DNA from 4 places in the Dehalobacter sp. TeCB1 genome. Region 4 is predicted to be linked to each of the others. Evidence: riboswitches for the same ligand, from Rfam matches in the RefSeq annotation. Region 4 holds a riboswitch; each other region holds the start of a gene.
What was found. Region 4 has a riboswitch for cyclic di-GMP ahead of A7D23_RS14855 (hypothetical protein). Riboswitches for the same ligand answer to the same signal wherever they lie in the genome.
Positions count from the first base shown of each region.

Region 1: another riboswitch for cyclic di-GMP. It lies ahead of nhaB (sodium/proton antiporter NhaB); the one in region 4 lies ahead of A7D23_RS14855 (hypothetical protein).
Region 2: another riboswitch for cyclic di-GMP. It lies ahead of A7D23_RS01070 (ArsB/NhaD family transporter); the one in region 4 lies ahead of A7D23_RS14855 (hypothetical protein).
Region 3: another riboswitch for cyclic di-GMP. It lies ahead of A7D23_RS09545 (VirD4-like conjugal transfer protein, CD1115 family); the one in region 4 lies ahead of A7D23_RS14855 (hypothetical protein).

Region 1 covers NZ_MCHF01000063.1:965-5,615, forward strand. Annotated here, with positions in the region: gene ablA (lysine 2,3-aminomutase) at 1-1,088, shown strand, start outside; gene ablB (putative beta-lysine N-acetyltransferase) at 1,063-1,911, shown strand; cyclic di-GMP riboswitch class I at 2,110-2,201, shown strand; gene nhaB (sodium/proton antiporter NhaB) at 2,288-3,793, shown strand; gene A7D23_RS13440 (DUF3102 domain-containing protein) at 4,059-4,358, shown strand; gene A7D23_RS13445 (M56 family metallopeptidase) at 4,365-4,651, opposite strand, start outside.
Region 2 covers NZ_MCHF01000005.1:15,209-19,859, reverse strand. Annotated here, with positions in the region: gene A7D23_RS01080 (NADH-quinone oxidoreductase subunit F) at 1-159, shown strand, start outside; gene A7D23_RS01075 (NADH-dependent [FeFe] hydrogenase, group A6) at 171-1,955, shown strand; gene A7D23_RS01070 (ArsB/NhaD family transporter) at 1,952-3,226, opposite strand; cyclic di-GMP riboswitch class I at 3,356-3,498, opposite strand; gene A7D23_RS01065 (glycosyltransferase) at 3,599-4,651, opposite strand, start outside.
Region 3 covers NZ_MCHF01000035.1:3,017-7,667, reverse strand. Annotated here, with positions in the region: gene A7D23_RS09545 (VirD4-like conjugal transfer protein, CD1115 family) at 1-1,460, opposite strand, end outside; cyclic di-GMP riboswitch class I at 1,524-1,608, opposite strand; gene mobP3 (MobP3 family relaxase) at 1,728-4,651, opposite strand, start outside.
Region 4 covers NZ_MCHF01000067.1:92,321-96,971, forward strand. Annotated here, with positions in the region: gene A7D23_RS14855 (hypothetical protein) at 1-1,193, opposite strand, end outside; cyclic di-GMP riboswitch class I at 1,335-1,419, opposite strand; gene A7D23_RS14860 (nucleotidyltransferase family protein) at 1,526-2,719, opposite strand; gene A7D23_RS14865 (NAD-dependent epimerase/dehydratase family protein) at 2,873-3,865, shown strand; gene A7D23_RS14870 (UDP-glucose/GDP-mannose dehydrogenase family protein) at 3,932-4,651, shown strand, end outside.

The DNA.
Region 1 (4,651 bases), on a different contig from region 4:
CGATGCTCATGAATCCTAATGATGCGCATTGCCCTATACGGCGGCAAGCAATACCGACGGTTCATGAAACTAAAATATCCAAGTTCGACAGTTGTGATCCGCTGCATGAAACAGTCGACTCGCCAGTCCCGGGTCTTACTCACAGATATCCGGACAGGGTACTTTTGCTTATTACTGATCAGTGTTCAATGTATTGTCGCCACTGTACAAGAAGACGATTTGCCGGGCATGAGGATAGGGCTCTTTCCCAGGACAATATCAAACGGGCGATTAATTATATCAGAGCGCATAAAGAAGTCAGAGATGTACTTTTGTCAGGAGGGGACGCCTTATGCCTCTCTGATGAAAGGCTGGAAGCAATCATAAGATCAATACGAGAAATCAAACATGTGGAAATAATACGGATAGGCACAAGAACACCAGTTGTCATGCCTCAGAGAATTACCGATACGCTCTGCAAAATGCTGAAAAAATATCATCCAATTTGGCTGAATACTCACTTTAACCACCCCAAGGAATTGACAGTTGAGGCTCGCATGGCATGTGAGAAATTGGCAGATGCCGGAATTCCTCTTGGCAACCAATCTGTACTTTTAAAAGACATTAACGATTGCCCCTATATAATGCGTGATTTGGTTCAGAAACTGGTAAGCTCCAGAATTAGACCATATTACCTTTATCAGTGCGACCTTTCAGAAGGAATAGAGCATTTCAGAACTCCGGTTTCTGTAGGGATTGAAATCATAGAAATGCTGCGTGGACATACCTCGGGTCTAGCTATTCCACAGTTTGTTGTGGATGCGCCTGGAGGCGGGGGGAAGATCCCAGTCAATCCACAATACTTGATTTCATATTCCCCTGAAAAGGTCATTCTTAGAAATTATGAAGGTGTAATTTGCACGTATAGCGAGCCTCGGGATAAAACGCACCAGTGCCGAAAATGCGGCACGTGCAGTAAATTCAAGAATAAAGAATACCGGGGATTAGAAAAGTTATACAGAGATGAACAAGTGTGCTTGATTCCAAGTACAAACGTAAGACTCAACAAGAGGGAGGACTTCCATGAATATAGATCAAGACGAATGTAAAAATTTATATACAAACTTTTCGGGTGTGGACATGTACGTGGATTATCGCAATAAAAGGCTTAAAATATTGAGTCATTCTCTTTTGTCTGAGTTGATAATCAAAGAGATTATTGATTATTCCAAAAAAGAAAATCTGGGTAAGATTATTGCGAATTGTTATAAACAAGATCTTAGTCTCTTTGAGGAATGTGGGTTTGTAGCAGAGGGGGTTATCGACGGTTTTTTTCAGGGAGAGGATGCAACTTGTATGTCCCTTTTTCTTGATACGAAGCGCAAAAATTCACTCTATGAGGAGAAAGAAAACAGAATTATCGATTATTGCGTTAAGAATACCAATAAATTCGAGCTGACTAAGAATAAAAACTATACGATAAGGCAGGCCGTGCCGGACGATATTCCCCAGATAATTCAGCTTTTTCAAACGGCATTTGAAACCTATCCAACTCCTATTTTCAGCAGAGAGTATCTTCAAAAAGTCATGCAGGATCATATTTTGTATATGGTAGCGGAAGAAGAAGGAAAAATTATCAGTATTGCTTCGGCGGATCTTGACAAACAACACATGAACGCTGAAATAACTGATTGCGCCACTTATCCAAAGTATAGAGGCAGAAACATATTAAGCGAATTGATATTCCAACTGGAAACACACTTGAAACGCAATGGCTTTGCTACAGCATATAGCCTTTCAAGAGCTAACAATCTTGGAATCAACAGGTCTTTAAGCAAGCTGGGGTATATGTATCGGGGTAGACTAATCAACAACTGCCATATTTGCGGCGGTTTTGAAGATATGAATATTTGGGTAAAAACTTTAAAATAGTAAAATACTATTTTGTAAGTCAAGGGGAAGAAGATTTTTGAGAGATAGCCTGATTTGCTAAAGGATTATATTAAAAAACAAAATACTTAAGATAAATACCTGGACACTTCAGCATAAAGTGGATATATTCAGGGTATTCAAAAGAATAATTTTCTGTTATAATATAAAAGCTTAAGCAAAAATAACAATATATAGTTGTACAGGTTGATGCAAACTTCGTGAAAGTGAAGGACGCTAAAGCTATGGGTCTAAGGTTGCTTGTAAGTTGCTATGATTGCCAGGCTGCAAGTAATATGAACTTCTTGGGGGGGAGTAGTTCCGTTTTGGAGTACTCTCTTTTTTATATCTTTAATTTTCACTTGGGAGGATAGTACATATGAAACAAATGGGCATCGGACAAGCATTCAGAGCAAATTTTCTGGGTCATGCTCCGGACTGGTACAAAAGAACAATTCTTGCTTTTCTGGTGTTGAACCCTATTTTGATGGTTACCGCCGGTATGTACGTTACCGGGTGGGTGTTGATTGTCGAATTTATTTTTACCCTGGCAATGGCGTTAAAATGTTATCCGCTTCCTGCCGGTGGGCTTCTGGCGATCGAAGCCGTTGTGCTCGGACTTACTAACCCTCATATGGTCTATCACGAGGTTGAAATGAACCTGCCGGTTATTCTTCTTCTGATGTTCATGGTTGCCGGGATCTATTTTATGAAAGAAGGTCTTGTGTACCTGTTTTCCAAGCTCCTTACTAAAGTACACTCTAAAGTCGCGCTTTCATTCCTGTTCGCTGTACTGGGTGCGGTTCTTTCCGCGTTTTTGGACGCGCTGACCGTAACGGCAGTGATTATCGCCGTGGCCTATGGTTTCTATAGCATCTTCCACAAGTTTGCTTCCAGCGAAAAAGTATACGAAACGTATGACATTAATCACGACCATAGTGTTGATGAGAAACTTCATGAGGACCTGGACGAGTTTCGTGGTTTTCTGCGTAATCTTATGATGCATGGTGCTGTGGGCACTGCGCTGGGCGGAGCAATAACACTGGTTGGTGAACCGCAGAACCTGTTGATTGGCTCCATTATGCAATGGGACTTCGTAGATTTCTTTATACAATGTGCCCCTGTGTCTATCCCGGTATTGATCGTTGGTCTTCTGACCACCATTATCCTTGAAGTTACTAAGTTCTGGGGGTACGGCTACCAGCTTCCGGAATCTGTGAGAAATGTTATGGAAGATGATGTAAAAGTCAAAGATGCTGCCAGGAATATGCGCGGACGTGTGCGCCTGATTGTTATGGCTTTGTGCGGCGTTATGCTGATCTTCTCCCTGGCACTGCACTTGGCGGAAGTAGGTATTATTGGTCTTATGATTATTATCCTGCTTACTGCTTTCAACGGGGTTACTGAAGAAAAGCGCATCGGTCATGCGTTTGAAGAAGCATTGCCGTTTACTGCGCTGCTGGTCGTATTTTTTGCCGTCGTTGCGGTTATTCATGACCAGCATTTGTTTACGCCGATTATTCAATGGGTGCTGAACATGGAAGGGCAGAACCAGCTTGTGGCTTTCTTTGCGGCCAACGGTGTCCTTTCGGCAATCAGTGACAATGTTTTTGTGGCTACGGTATATATGACTGAAACACAGCAAGCGTTTGAAGCCGGAGCTATTGCGCTGGAGCAGTACAACAAGCTGGCAGTTGCCATCAACATGGGTACAAATATCCCTTCCGTTGCCACACCAAATGGTCAGGCGGCGTTTCTGTTTCTCTTGACTTCTGCACTTGCACCGCTGATTCGCCTGTCTTACGCTGAGATGGTAAAACTGGCTCTGCCATACGCCGTCGTTATGACTGCAACAGGTTTACTGGCAACAATGTACCTGTTATAACACTTAAGGATATCAAATTACAAGGGTTTGAGCATTACTGATTTTTTAGTATCTCGACTTTCGGTGACCTTATATACGATGAGAAAGATTGTCCGTTGTTAAGACTGAGGTTGTCACACTTTTAAGCCTGTCCACAGATCCTACGAGTGAAGTTAGCCCCAAGGAGTGTGGATATCATGACTGATCCAATAACTAATACAGTATCTAATACACAACGGATATCATCAGGGGACGCACGCCGCATGTCATCGCGGCTGAAATTAACATGATCAAATACTGGACGGAGAGTATCTACCTTGCCGCCGCTGTCGAGATTAGAAGGCGGCTGACGGAAGCCAAGGCCCTGCTTATGTTTGGAGAATGGGGCCAGTGGCTGGAGGAGTCGGTCAGTTACTCTCAGCGTACGGCCGACAGACTGATGAAGGTCTTCAGAGAGTACGGGAGCAAACTGCCCGAGGCTTCCGCCTGCAGCTCAAATTGCGCCCTGGTGCGTAATTTGACATACTCCCAGGCGGTGATCCTCTTAGGAGTCCCGGAAGAAGGGCGAAAAATGCGTTACAGATAGTCTAAGTTAATTCTGTTCTCCGCCCAAAATAAGTACACCTTTCGGATAATGATCCTGCACCCAGATCAAACTATTTTTGTCTGTTATCTCCTGGATATGTTTCTTATAGGCATCATACCAGTCCTGATGATTCGTACTGGCATATTTGATATCCTCACTGCCAAGGATCTTTCGGCACAGGATCTCCATCAGACTTCCCTTTAAGCCTGTCTGCCCGCCTTTCGCAAATTCGGAAAACAGGTAAGGCAGTGCTTGTTCATCCATGGCCAGAATGATATTGTACTCTGCCTGAT
Region 2 (4,651 bases), on a different contig from region 4:
GGTAGTTCGCTCTGCGGGCTTGGTCAGACTGCGCCCAGCCCGGTCATCAGTACCATGAAATATTTTTGGGACGAATACCTGGCCCTGATCAAAGACATTGACCATCCTCGAGGGGAAGGCCATTATCAAGCAAAGAATAAAATTGGTCTGAAATCATAAGGAGGCTAACCATGACCGACGTTCAACAAACGCATCCTGCTAAAAAAATGATTGATTTTAAAATTAATCATCAATATCTACGGGTCCCTGAAGGCATCACCATTTTGGAAGCCGCCCATAAAGCAAGAGTTCGGATTCCAACTTTATGTCATCTGGATTTGCATGATATCAAAATGGTCAATCAGACGGCTTCCTGCAGGGTCTGCATGGTTGAGCTAATCGATGAGAAGACAAACCGGAATAAACTTGTCCCGGCGTGCGTAACCACCATTACGGATGGAATGGAAGTACTCACGCATACGCTTACAGCAATTACAGCCAGAAGAATGGCGGTTGAACTCCTGTTATCGAATCATCCCAATGAATGCTTTACCTGTCCCAAAAACGGAGAATGTGAGCTTCAGGCCTTAGCCGCAGAATTAGGGGTCCGGCATATCCGCTGGGAAGGTGAACGGATGAATTATCCGAAGGACGTATCCAGTGAGGCGATCGTCAAAGACGCCAACAAGTGCATTTACTGCCGGCGTTGTGAAACGATGTGCAATAAGGTCCAAACCTGCGGTATCCTGTCAGGGATCGGCCGCGGATTTGAAGCCTTTGTTGGCCCTGCCTTTAATATTCCGATGGTAGAGTCTTCTTGTACTTACTGCGGGCAATGTGTTCAGGTATGCCCTACAGCAGCGCTTACGGAAATTAATCATACCGATAAAGTATGGGAAGCTTTAAATGATCCGGATAAATATGTGATTGTCCAAACTGCTCCGGCTATCCGCGTAGCCATCGGAGAAATATTTGATATGGAACCGGGGACGATTGCAACCGGCCAGCTTGTAACCGCCTTAAAGCGTATCGGATTTAACGCAGTTTTCGATACGGATTTTGGAGCGGACTTGACAATTATGGAAGAAGCCTCAGAACTGATCTACCGTCTGCAGAACAATAAAACACTTCCGATACTCACGAGCTGCTGTCCGGCCTGGGTCAAATTTATTGAGCATCAGTTCCCTGAATTGTTGGAAGTGCCTTCCACCTGCAAGTCACCGCATATTATGTTTGGTACAATCGTTAAAACTTATTATGCCGAGAAGAATGGCATTGACCCGGACAATATTGTAGTGGTCTCCGTCATGCCCTGTATTGCCAAGAAAGCCGAGGCCAAGCGTCCGGAACTAACTAAGGATGAGCATAATAACGTCGATATTGTCGTCACGACCCGGGAACTTGGCCTAATGATCAAAGAAGCCGGTCTGGATTTTATCAATCTGCCTTCGAGTGAATATGACAGACCATTGGGTGAAACCACAGGTGCCTCAGTGATCTTCGGAACCAGCGGCGGGGTTATCGAAGCTGCGCTCCGGACAGCTTATGAGTGGCTGACCGGTAAAGAATTACAGAAAGTTGAGTTCGAGCAGCTCCGGGGAGATGGAGGCTTGCGAAAGGCCACAGTTCAAATTGGCGACAAGATGCTACGGATAGGCATTGCCAGCGGGCTCGGAAACGCCCGGACTCTGCTTGAGGAAATCAGGGACGGTAAGAATCAATACGAAGCCATTGAAATTATGGCTTGTCCCGGAGGCTGTGTTGCCGGAGGTGGGCAGCCCTACCATCACGGCAATTTTGAAATTGTCCGCAAGCGTCAGGAAGCGATCTATCAGGAAGATAAAAATAAAAAGATCAGAAAATCTCATGAGAATTCAGAAATCCAGAAACTTTATCAGGAATATCTGGGCCAGCCTTTCAGTGACACTGCCCATAGATTGCTTCATACTCATTTTGAAGAGAGAGAAAGAATCTAATAGTACCGCAGCAAAATATACGCCGAGGCGATCACAATGGATAGAATCATGAACGGAAATCCGATCAGGAAGTATTTTTTGTAGCTGATCGTATAGCCGTTTTTTTCGGCAATCCCTGAGACAATGACGTTGGCCGAGGCACCGACAATGGTACCGTTTCCGCCCAGGCAGGCGCCCAGAGCCAGAGACCACCAGAGCGGCTGGAGCTGTTCTGGGGTCAGCCCGCCGAGGACCCCGATTTTTTGAATCAACGGAATCATGGTGGCCACGAACGGAATATTATCGACGAAAGCTGAAAAAATAGCGGAAAGCCAGACAATCAGCATCGCCATGACGACCGGCACACCGCCGGTAAGCCCAAGGCTCCATTCAGCAACCTTGTCCAGGACGCCAACTTCGACCAATCCTCCGACTAAAACGAATAATCCGGTAAAGAAGAAGATCGTCGGCCATTCAATCGCCAGAAATACCTCTTCCGGTTCCTCACGGCTCAGCACCATGAGCAGCATGCCTCCGGCCAGCGCAATCGTAGCGGTCTCAACATGGATGACGGCGTGCAGCATAAAACCGACAATGGTCAGAGCGAGCACGGCCAGGCTTCTTTTGAGCTGGGCCCAGTCTTTAATATAGTCGTATTCATTTTGCGACAGCAGCAGGGCGATGGATTCCTTATCGGTCTTTAGCTTTTGGCGATAAAGAAAATAAAAGCCCAATAGGGTAACAGCCAAGATCACAATCGTCACAGGTGCCAGGTTCACCATGAAATCCATAAAAGTAAGCTCTGCCGGTCCGGCAATCATGATATTCGGCGGATCACCGATCAGGGTCGCGGTTCCCCCGATGTTGCTGGCTAGAATCTGGGTAATCAAAAAAGGTATTGGGTTTAATTTCAAGGTTTCGGCAATCACAATGGAAACCGGAACGACCAGCAAAACAGTCGTCACGTTATCCAGAAAAGCCGATAAAACGGCAGTCAGTATAGCCAAAGAGATCAGCAGTCTGATTGGATTGCCTTTGACTTTCTTGGCGACCCAAATAGCCAGAAAGCCGAAGACACCGGAACGTCTGGTCAGATCGACAATGATCATCATGCCGATAAGTAAGCCCAGCGTATTCCAGTCGATGTGTTCCACAGCAGTTTCCTGCGGGAATACACCCAAAAGAATCAGGAGACAGGCACCGAGGGCCGCGGCGACAGCCCGCGGGATTTTCTCCGTTACGATCAGTGCATACGTAGCTACAAAAATAACAAGGGTCAGAATCAAGGTCATGAATCGTGCACCTCCATCATTAGTGTGGTCAATTTTTATTGGCCTAACCGGTTAGAATATACCAAAATAGTTGAAATAAAAAAGAGCAGATCCATAAAAGGAACTGCTCTTCCCTGAGAAGTTCAAAATCCTTGTAGTCTGGCAATCCTGTCAGAATATCCTGGAAATGCATTTGGATTCCATTCATTTTGTATTGCATGCATTTCAAATTCCCTGATTTAGACCCATAACTTTAGCGTCCTTCACTTTCGTGAAGTTTGCCCCAACACATTAAAAATCATATTATATTTTATTTGCAAATCTGAAAAATCCTGATCAACTGGATTGTGTCCAGAAAAGAAGTATAGCATCTCCGTTCATATTTTGTAAAGATCAGTTCGATCTTCTCAAATAATATTCAAAATTCTCGAGTGCCCAGGCATCATGGTACAAATTCCCTTCCCGGGATGCAGGGTCCAAAAGTGAAGTGCAATAGGCTGTTCTTTTTCCATCGGCTAGCTCTTGAAATATTTCGAGGTATTTCCATTTGGCCTTTTTGGCAAAGCTTTCGTTACTGTTGGCTTGCTTGGCCAGCATAAAGCAGGTTTTTATGCTTCTGTTCAGCGTGCAGAGGCTTTGGGCCTGACACTTGTCACAGCCGATGAACTGGGTCATATCAATTTCCACGGTCGTGACAAAGCCGACTTTGAAAGGAGTATAATGCACAATCCTTGGTGATAATTCAGCATCGCCATACCCGCATTCCTCATTCCAATAACCGATCCGGTCAATGAGCTCAGGCCGTAACCCCTGAAGACATCCCGGAATAAAATCCATGATTACATCAATGCCGGCATTTCTCAGCTGAAGATAGGATAGATCATTCTTGACCTGAGGAATGACGGGAGGGAGAAATCTCGGATAAGGGTTATCCCGCATGGTTCCTAAGAGACCCACTTCCGGAAAAGCTTCAAATATTTCCATATACCTGGTCAGCCAGTTTTTGGTCTTGATATAGACATCGCTGTCAATCGTGAAGAAATACTGGTTGGGCTTTCTCTTTCTGAGGTTGTAGTTCAGGACATAGATCGGCCCCCGGTTAACCTTCAAGCGTGTTTTGGATTTAATTCTTTTGTCCTGAAGGCTTTTGATATAATTCCAGGTATCATCTTTGGAGTTGCAGTCGATGATATGCATTTCAAAATCTTCGTCTGAATCCAAAATCTTGTTTAGGTTCTGCATGGTAAGCCCGAGACGGTTGAAGGTAACATAGCTGATAAAAGGAGGAGGGGAGGTGCTGTCTGTCGGGTTCTGTACAGAAGGTTCAATGATTTCTTCCAGGATCCCAGGATCTAGAATCTGTTGAAGGATGGTGGCGTCGTCTAATTCTTCCCAGTCAATGTTTTTTGGAACCGCTTGTTGAGAAATTTCCGCAGTAGGGGTGTC
Region 3 (4,651 bases), on a different contig from region 4:
GCATTTTCCTTATAAAGCTTCTTAATTTGAGTAATATCCTGAATGGCTAGAGTGAATCTAATCCCACGGCCACCGGCAACGGTAAGCTTTTTATCAAAGTCTGGTATTGGAGGCAAATTACCAAATTCATTCAAAATTATATTTACACGTCTTGGAATTCTTCCCCCACGTTGGTTAGCAAGCTCTACTAAAGATTGATATACCTGGTCAATATATAGAGTTGCAAGAACGTCTCTTGTACTGATTTCGTCTGGTATAATTAAGAATACAGCCGTTTTTTCGATCCCAATATCTGCAAATTCATGGTCTTGCTTTGCTGTCATATCAGCAATATTAGGATCTGTGAAAAGTCTTAAACTCGATAATACTGTAGTAAAAAAACTCGCCCTCATTTTATAAGGAGCAATAGAAGCCACCGCGAAGGCTGCCTTTGCCGGATGTTTTATTGGTAATCGATTCATATATTCCAATAATGGAACGAATTCAAAACCGTTAGGAGTTATAACCGGTTGTCCATATAAAGCCAATAAATGATATACCGTTGCCATATGCCTCTGAAATTTAAACTCACTATTAAAAGCCGTTAAAAGAATTAATGCTGCCAGGGCACTTTCTTGACCATTTTGCCAGATAGGCTGATCCCCTTTGCCGAAGTTTTGTTTGCCAATAATATTTGAAATATTCCAAGCCAGTTCTGAAGCCTTGGCAATATCATTATTATCAACTGCTTTATTTACTTGATTTAACATATTCCACTGATTTCCTAAAGCTGGATCTCGAAGATTGAGAGCAATGACTTTATAACCTTTACTTTGTAAATAATCTCTTGTGGTTATGTAGCTTTCACCTTTTGGATCACCTATTATCATGCTTTCCCCGGCTTTTGCAAGTTCCCAAATAGTAGGCATCAGGATTTTCCTATCTTTTCCGGATCGAGTTGCCCCTAGAATCAGCGTATGACGATCCTCTTTATTCAACCATACCTTTTCTTTCCCACCTTTTGATTTTTCCATACCGAAAACTATTCCACCCTTATTATTTAAAGGCATTTCGGTGTACCAAACATTTACAGTCTCATCCATTTCATTTTTGTTTTGCCACCGGCTTGTACCATGTTGCCCGGTCCCGGCAGGTTCCGGCCCCCCGATCCCGTCTTTTATCCTGTTTTTCTTTTTTAAACGATCCACATTCCAGGTTATCCAAATTATAAAAGCAGAAACAGGAAGTTGCAGAAACAAAAATAGTTTTAAATAATCAGGCTGAGAAAAGAGATCTTTAATAGCTCTTACCAATCCGTAATTAAACCATAGTGTTGGGGCATTAACGAAATCCTTAACAAAAAAAGAAGGAAATTTAATAATCCAAGGTAAAAGTAAAACGTCCAATATAATAACAACGATAACTGATATTGTTCGTATTCTAATTGATTTATCAATTTCTTTATTAGATAGAGTAGCCAAAATTTACCTCCTTGAAATAGAAATAGCGTTGCCAATAGCAACGCCTGAAAATAAAATAACCCTCTAGGCGACTCGGCTATCATAGTGTTTCCACCTTAGACCCGAAGTTTTGCGTCCCTGGCTTTCGCCAAGTTTGCTATTAACTGAAAGGCTTGTATTCTGTTAGGTTGATTACAAAACGTAATCAAAATAATATAAAACTTATTATCATTATTTACCAAATTGCTACAAATTTACAAACGCAGATTTGGCCTTATACTCAAGATATTAGCGTTCTAACTCATCTTCTCTAAATAATGCGCTTCTATCCTTACTTTTCCTAATTTTTTCTATTTCGGCTTCTTTATTTCTAAGCCCTAATTGCTTACTCATCCGATCCTTCATAAATTCAGCTTGAGCTTCTTGCTGCATTCTTTGTTTTTCTAACTCTCTCCATACACTTTTCCATAAATCATTTGCCATCGTAGCTGCTCCGATGCCATGCTGGTTAAATGTTTCCCAATTCTCCCCTTTATACATCCACTTAGGAATATCTTTATCCTGTACTCCAAGTGCCAAAAAAGTTTCCTTCCATTCCTTAGTAGAAATAACTGTTGATTTGCCCCACTGTTTATTTTCTAAGTATTTCTCATATGCTTCATCTGAGATATCATTAATTAGCTCCGTGTTTATATTAGAATTCGATCTAATATTCCAACTATGAAGCATTTCTTTAACCTGCTCAAACCCAATTCCGGATACCAATAAGATTGTAGCCAGATTCTTAATTGGTTTATCTACAATATCCTGAACATTACAGAAAGACCTAATACTTTGATAATTAGTCTCTACTTCAGCATACGCATTGTTGAGATACTTCCCCGTTAACATTCTGTTGTTATTACGTTCAATCTTTCCTACATCCAATTTATTTTGTGTCCGATCAATAAGTTTAACAATGTCATTCGGAAGATTACTCGTTCTCACTGTCTTATCTTTTTTACTTATTGCAACGTCTTTCATATATTTATAGTAACGTTCGGTCACCTGATAACTCATGCCTGTTTGCGTTATTAAGCCAAGCTGCTTTAAATATGTGAGACTTTTCCGTAAGAGATTTCTTTGAGGAATTAATAAATCTTGTCTTTTTTCTATACCGGTAGCATTTAATTTATATTCTCCCTTTGCGCCGGTCAAATAATTACCCTTTTTAAGGTTATCTAATCTCCTGATTAAATATTTAAAAGTTCTTTGTGCTTCCAGATTGAACATATTTTTATGTAGAATACCTTTTAATGCTGCCTTATTCAAACTCCCACCTTCTTTATAAACCTGATAAAGTAAGTCCTTTATATCCCGATAGACAGGATTGATTATCAAACTTCCGGATTCATCCCGAATAATATAGCCTTTCTCATATTGCTCCTTAAAATTACCCATCAAGGGAACTGCTTCCTCATCGGATAACCCTTTAAGAGACTCTAATAATTCGCTTCCTGTCTCACTCTTAATAAATTTATCAAATCTATTAAGACTTTTTCCAAGAAATTGCCCTTCTTCGGTACAAGATAAATTCCCGGTTGAATCCTCGACAATGAAGTGCTTTACTATTTTTTCCAAGGATTCATCTTTAGATTCCAATAAATACTTAAGTCTTTCATATACTTTGTCGGCCTCTTGGTTGACAATCTCCTTCTGAATAGTTTCCTTTAGAGAATCAAGTGTCAAAAGGCCCTCTGGAGCTTTATCTATATAACCTAAAGTCACGTTTGCATCATAACGGGTAAATTCCATTTGCACGGGAATATGAAGTTCATCTATTGCTTGATCTGTAAATAGATAAACACCCTTTTCCTTGTCGTACTCAAAATATTTTTCCATTTCATCAGTAAAAGAATATATGCCGGTTGCTTTATCATATTCAACGAAGCCATTGAGCACTAGCTTTTCAATTCTTTTTTTAAGATTCTCAAGCTCATCTTCAGCCTTACTTTCATTTACCTCAGAATTTTCATCTGTATATTTTTTATAGATATTATCCTCAAGTTCATTAAATGTAATTCTGTTATGTTCTCCAAATTCTTTTCGAACAATAGTATCATATTTCCCGATCTTAAACTCATCCGGATCTTTATCATACAGACCACCAAAAATATCTTGATTATCTAATAATTCATGAAATGTAAATGAAGGGGGTCCTTCACCTTCCTTCTCGTTTTTTCCCAGCATTTTCAGGATTTCTTTTTCAGCTTTATCAAGACTCTTCACTGAAAGTATTTCTTCAATACCTTTATTTGTCAGACAATAATATTCACTGCTGCCGTCCTCAAAATCGATTTCTTTTTTTATGAAACCGGAATCCTGTAAGCTTAATAACCTTTTTTCCAATTCTAAACTGTCTAATCCAATAAGCTTTTTACCTTGTTGAAAAGCGTCCAACTCTGATAGTTCATTCATTTTTGCAACCGAAAGATAAAAGTCTATTTTCTTTTGGGACGATAATTCATTCAGATTAATTCCATTACCACGAATTTCATTTATTAAAGCTCCTAATGATTGTTCCGGATAATGAATATCTTCTTTCTGAAGGTAAGATTTTAATACATTTAAAATATCATCATCTGTGTAATCGGATCTCATCATCGTTGATATCGCCAAAGCTAATACCTTTGTTCTTTCAGGCATAAGATCAATCGCATAATACATATTTTGAATAAAATCTACAGCCTTTAAAGAAAGTTCTAGGTCAGCATATAAGAAACTATCTTTTTGCCACTCTACAGCTCCTTTTAAGATCATCTGACATATCCTATCTCGGATATCATTATAAGCATTCTCCCTGGCCTTCTGGATTGCGTCCTCCTGGCCAGTATACATCTTAGTTAGTTCTTCTGTAGACTTCAAATTTTTTTCTAATGAAGCATTAAATTCAGGCTGCCTTAATAGGTAATCAGCTATTGCCCGGACTTCTTCTTTAATGTCCTCGGGCATAAATTTTAAAGCTACTCTTCCTTTTCCTGGCATCTTATCAGATAAGTCTTTAACCATAAGGATAAGTTTTTGTTCTTGCTCATTATATAACTTTGGAGAGACACCTTCCAAATTCATATCTCGAATAAATGTTTTTAACTCATGCCCGGATGTACGGACATCCTTCATAATTCTAGAAATATGACTTATATCATCCTGGGCAAGATCCCGAATTAAATCTC
Region 4 (4,651 bases):
TTATTCTCCACAACGACGGTATCCATTTCATGTTGGTAGTAGCTTAGGCTTACCCAAAGCTCGTCGTAGGGTCTGTTAAAGATATCGGCATAAGATTTCTCTACGATATAGGTGTTATTCTTATAAAGTCGGTTAATTCCGTGATAGTCTCTCTTTGTGGCTGATTTGGATTTCATAAGTTCGGCATTGGATTTCGTAGCTGAGAATGAAATGTTATTTTTCCAATAATTATCTTCATAATCCAGATCCCAACAACTGAGGTAAGCGTCATATACTACTGTAGCTCGATTGATTACATGCAATCCCTCGACATGGTTATTGAAATAGTCGCATTTGTTTCCTTCGAAAAATATAAAGCAATGGTATAGCTCCGGTGACGGCGGCGCACCGTCCCAATCGTTGTCACTGGTTACGGTATTATCTCTAACTTCCAAGTAGGCCATCTTTTCAGCGACTTGAGAACCGTATGGATTCTCATTGGTAATTCCCTGAGTATAAAAAGCATATACGAAATTCTTGATATCATTGCCTATAAGTTCGGCGTGAGCTATCGGAACATCGTCAAGATAAATGAATCCTTTATAACGCTCTTTCAGATTTCTGCAGGTATTGTTATTAAATACAAAATGAGTGATGCCGAAGTCAGAGACTGTTGGATCAATAAATTGTACCTTAGAATCAGTAGTTTGTTTCCAGGTTAACAATCTAATATTCCCTTCAAAATAGCAATGCTCTATTTTGAAATTGTCTAGTTTTTTACTGCCTTGGATATTAAATATAAAAACATATCCGTTATTTTTTTGAGTGAACCGGATGTTTTCTATAGTGACTTGCTTTGCTTGAATGTTGAATAAAAATTCTTCACCAGTCGTATTAGTAAAAGCCAGTTCGGCTTTATTCGATGTCCCATTCATATTAATATTGCTGTTAATTAATTTGGCGTTAACCGAGCCGGAGATAAAATACTTACTGTCTACTAATATATTTGTACCTGAGTTTAGCTCTTTGCACAGAAGAGAATAATTTAAACTACCTTTAGAGGCATCATCCGGAATCATGCCAATTTGACTGCATGTTTTTCCGTTTAGTGTAGAGGATGAAACGGTTTTTGCGGCGAAAATATTTTGAGGTAACAAAAGACTAATTAGTACTGTTAATGAAATAATCACTGTAAGATGTTTACATTTATTCATAAGGCTCCTCTCCTCTCGAAGATAGCGAGCTTAGAATAAAAGCCGCTGATCCTTTGATGGACAGCGGCATAATTGCGTATTGTACTGCTAAAAAAATATAGCCGCAAATCCATCGTAAGATAGCGACTAATAGTCTAATAGTTCGGCGGCCTGGCGATCATCGGCATTACCCGGAAGACCCATAGCTTTGCGTCCTTTGCTTTCGCAAAGTTTGCCTTTATCGCTACCAAATATTCAACTAATCTTATGCTACCATACTATGTCAAATAATTCAAGTATTAATCAAATTTTGTCAATGCATCTAAAATTGGGGTACAGAATCTATAAATAAGTTATTTTACAGGGGTGAATGCAGCCTTGATACGACGGAATAACCAGTATGTTGGTTTTATTACGAAATAGAGCAGAAATAGAGAATCAGGCAGGCGAATGTGTTTGAACTCTATTTCAGATGGATATAGAGTTGACAGCATTTTAGAAAAGAAATAATTAAATTTGGAATTGTAATTATAGTATTTTGCATTTCTCAGAGAATATTCATGAGTTGGTTTTGGAGGTGAAGAAAGATTTGCGTCGTTTTTTATGCCTGAAAACTGTTCCATGACAATCCAAGCTAACTGCCAGGCTTTGGTATCATTTATCGCGGCGTTTAATAAATCATCGGGAAATTCGATACCATACAGCAGATCAAGCAATATAATAGTCTGATGCAATATTGGCAGCAATTCTAAATTTTCAGCAGCATCGATTATTCTTTTCCAATCAACACCTTGCATTATAAATTCTTTAATATCGTAAAGCCAACGTAATCGGTCCCATTTATGTTTGTACCCATGTACCATCAAAAAAATGAACCAGTGCGTGTCATCCATTACAAAAACGTGAGATCCGTGCAGTACATTTGTTTGGACATTAAGTTCAGATGCAGACGGGAAACCTTTGATATGATAAGAACGGATTCTCCAATGAAGCTCAACCACAATCGCATGTTTTTCGTTATAATATTGGAAATGATGTTCTTTTTTAAAATAAAATTTTCTTTGTTTGGGTGTTAATTCGAAATCTGGTGAGGTTCTTCTATAATCTAGTTCTTTTAACAACGTTTCTGTTTTAATCAATTCTTCGGGGTCGACTAGAATATCAATATCGCCAGAAGGTCTTAATGTAATATCTTCACCAATTCTAGTAGACAGCGGTGGCCCCTTTAAAAAAATAGGTTTTACTCCAAAGGATATCATGTATTTGGTAATCCGAACCATTTCTTCGGCTATGCTGATTGTATGTAGGCCATTTTTTAGACTATGTGTTTTTAGAGTATCCATAATATATAAAGGGATTGTCAGATTATGCTGAGATAACGCTTTATATAAAAGAGGGAAAAGACGATGAACTAGAGATAAACGCAATACTTTATCCCAATCTAACGAATTTGATTCTTCTTGATTAGGACTTATTCTTTGTGAGCATTCGAGAATAAACCTTAGTTCATATGGTATTTGAGGAATCGTGCTAGAATTAAAAGTCATAAATTAATGATCATTTCTTTCCATAAAATTGTATATAGGTGTACTTGATGAGTGCGACATGGTATAATTTAGAAAATATAATTGATTATTACATGAATAAGCATATTTTTCAACCAACTTATTTTAAAATTATTACTAATTGGAGAGTTTAAAATGGACACAATAATAGTTACTGGTGGTGCTGGATTTATTGGTTCTCACCTTTGCGAGAGATTGTTTTATGATGGCTGGCGGGTAATTAATGTAGATAATTTTAATGATTTTTATGATCCGTTAATTAAACGCAGAAATGCTGCAGATTGTAAAGAATTTTTGGTTCGCAATGGTTTATCTGGTGATAAATACATTGTTGCAGATGGCGACATCTGTGATATGATTTTCCTAAGAGATATTTTTAAAAAATTTCTTCCTCTGGCAGTCATTCACTTAGCAGCCTATGCCGGTGTTCGTCCGTCAATACAAAGACCTGAACTCTATGTTCAGGTGAATATAAATGGCACAACGAATGTACTCGAGTGTATGAAGGAATTTGGTGTCAAGTATCATGTTTTTGCATCATCTTCTTCTGTATATGGTAACAATTTAAAAGTGCCTTTTGCTGAAGATGATTTTGTTGACAAACCGATTTCTCCCTATGCCGCCACAAAAAAAGCCGGAGAATTACTATGCCATACATATCATCATCTCTATGATATTAATACAGCGTGTTTGCGATTTTTTACTGTATATGGCCCGCGCCAGAGGCCGGATTTAGCAATTCATAAATTTACTCAATTGATAATGGAGGGCAAACCAATTCCTTTTTATGGAAATGGTACTACCCAAAGAGATTATACCTATATTGATGATATTATTGATGGCATTGTCAGGGCATTGGATTGGGTAAGGAATGGTGAAAAAAGATATGAAATCTTTAACCTTGGCGAATCAAAAACCATCTCTTTATCAGAAATGGTTAATACACTTGAAACTGCATTAAACAGGAAAGCTGAGCTGGAAATGCTGCCGTCTCAGCCGGGAGATGTTGAGAGGACCTATGCAGATATTTCAAAATCAAAAATAATGCTTGATTACAATCCGACGACGGAATTTACTGAAGGCATTGCCAAGTTTATTAAATGGTACAGACGAAGAAACTATAGATAATAGCGAATATTTAAGATATACTAGAGTTGTATCAAGATGTTGGAGAAGTAAGGAGAGCCTTGGTATATGAGCAAAATTTCAATAATTGGAACTGGGTACGTAGGACTGGTTACAGGCGCATGCTTATCCGAATTCGGACATCGGGTAACCTGCTTGGATATTGATGATAAGAAGATAAGTGACCTAAAAAAAGGTATTATCCCTATCTATGAACCGGGGCTTGAGGATATTGTTTCAAATAATTACAAGGCAGGCAGATTGAATTTTACGACAGATTACAAGTTAGCAGTAGATAATGCAGAAGTCATTTTTATTGCTGTTGGTACACCGCCTCAGGATGATGGGTCAGCTGACTTGGAATATGTTCTTTCAGCGGCCGAATCCATTGCGGAAAATATGAATGACTATAAGGTCATTGTGGACAAGTCCACGGTGCCGGTAGGTACTGGCCGACTTGTGAAAAATGCTGTAGAAAAAGTATTAAAGAAACGTAATGCCCATATTAACTTTGATGTTGTATCGAATCCGGAATTTTTAAGAGAGGGTGCTGCGGTAAACGATTTTATGCATCCGGAAAGAATAGTCATCGGTTCAGATAGCTCCAAGGCTGAAGAGGCAATGCGTGATGTTTACAAAGTGCTTTATCTTAACAACCATCCGTTTGTCTTTACAAACCTTGAAACGGCTGAAATTATTAAATATGCTGCCAATGCTTTCCTTGCCACAAAAATCACATTTATTAATGAAATTTCACGTTTGTGCGAAGTGGCAGGGGGAGACGTACAG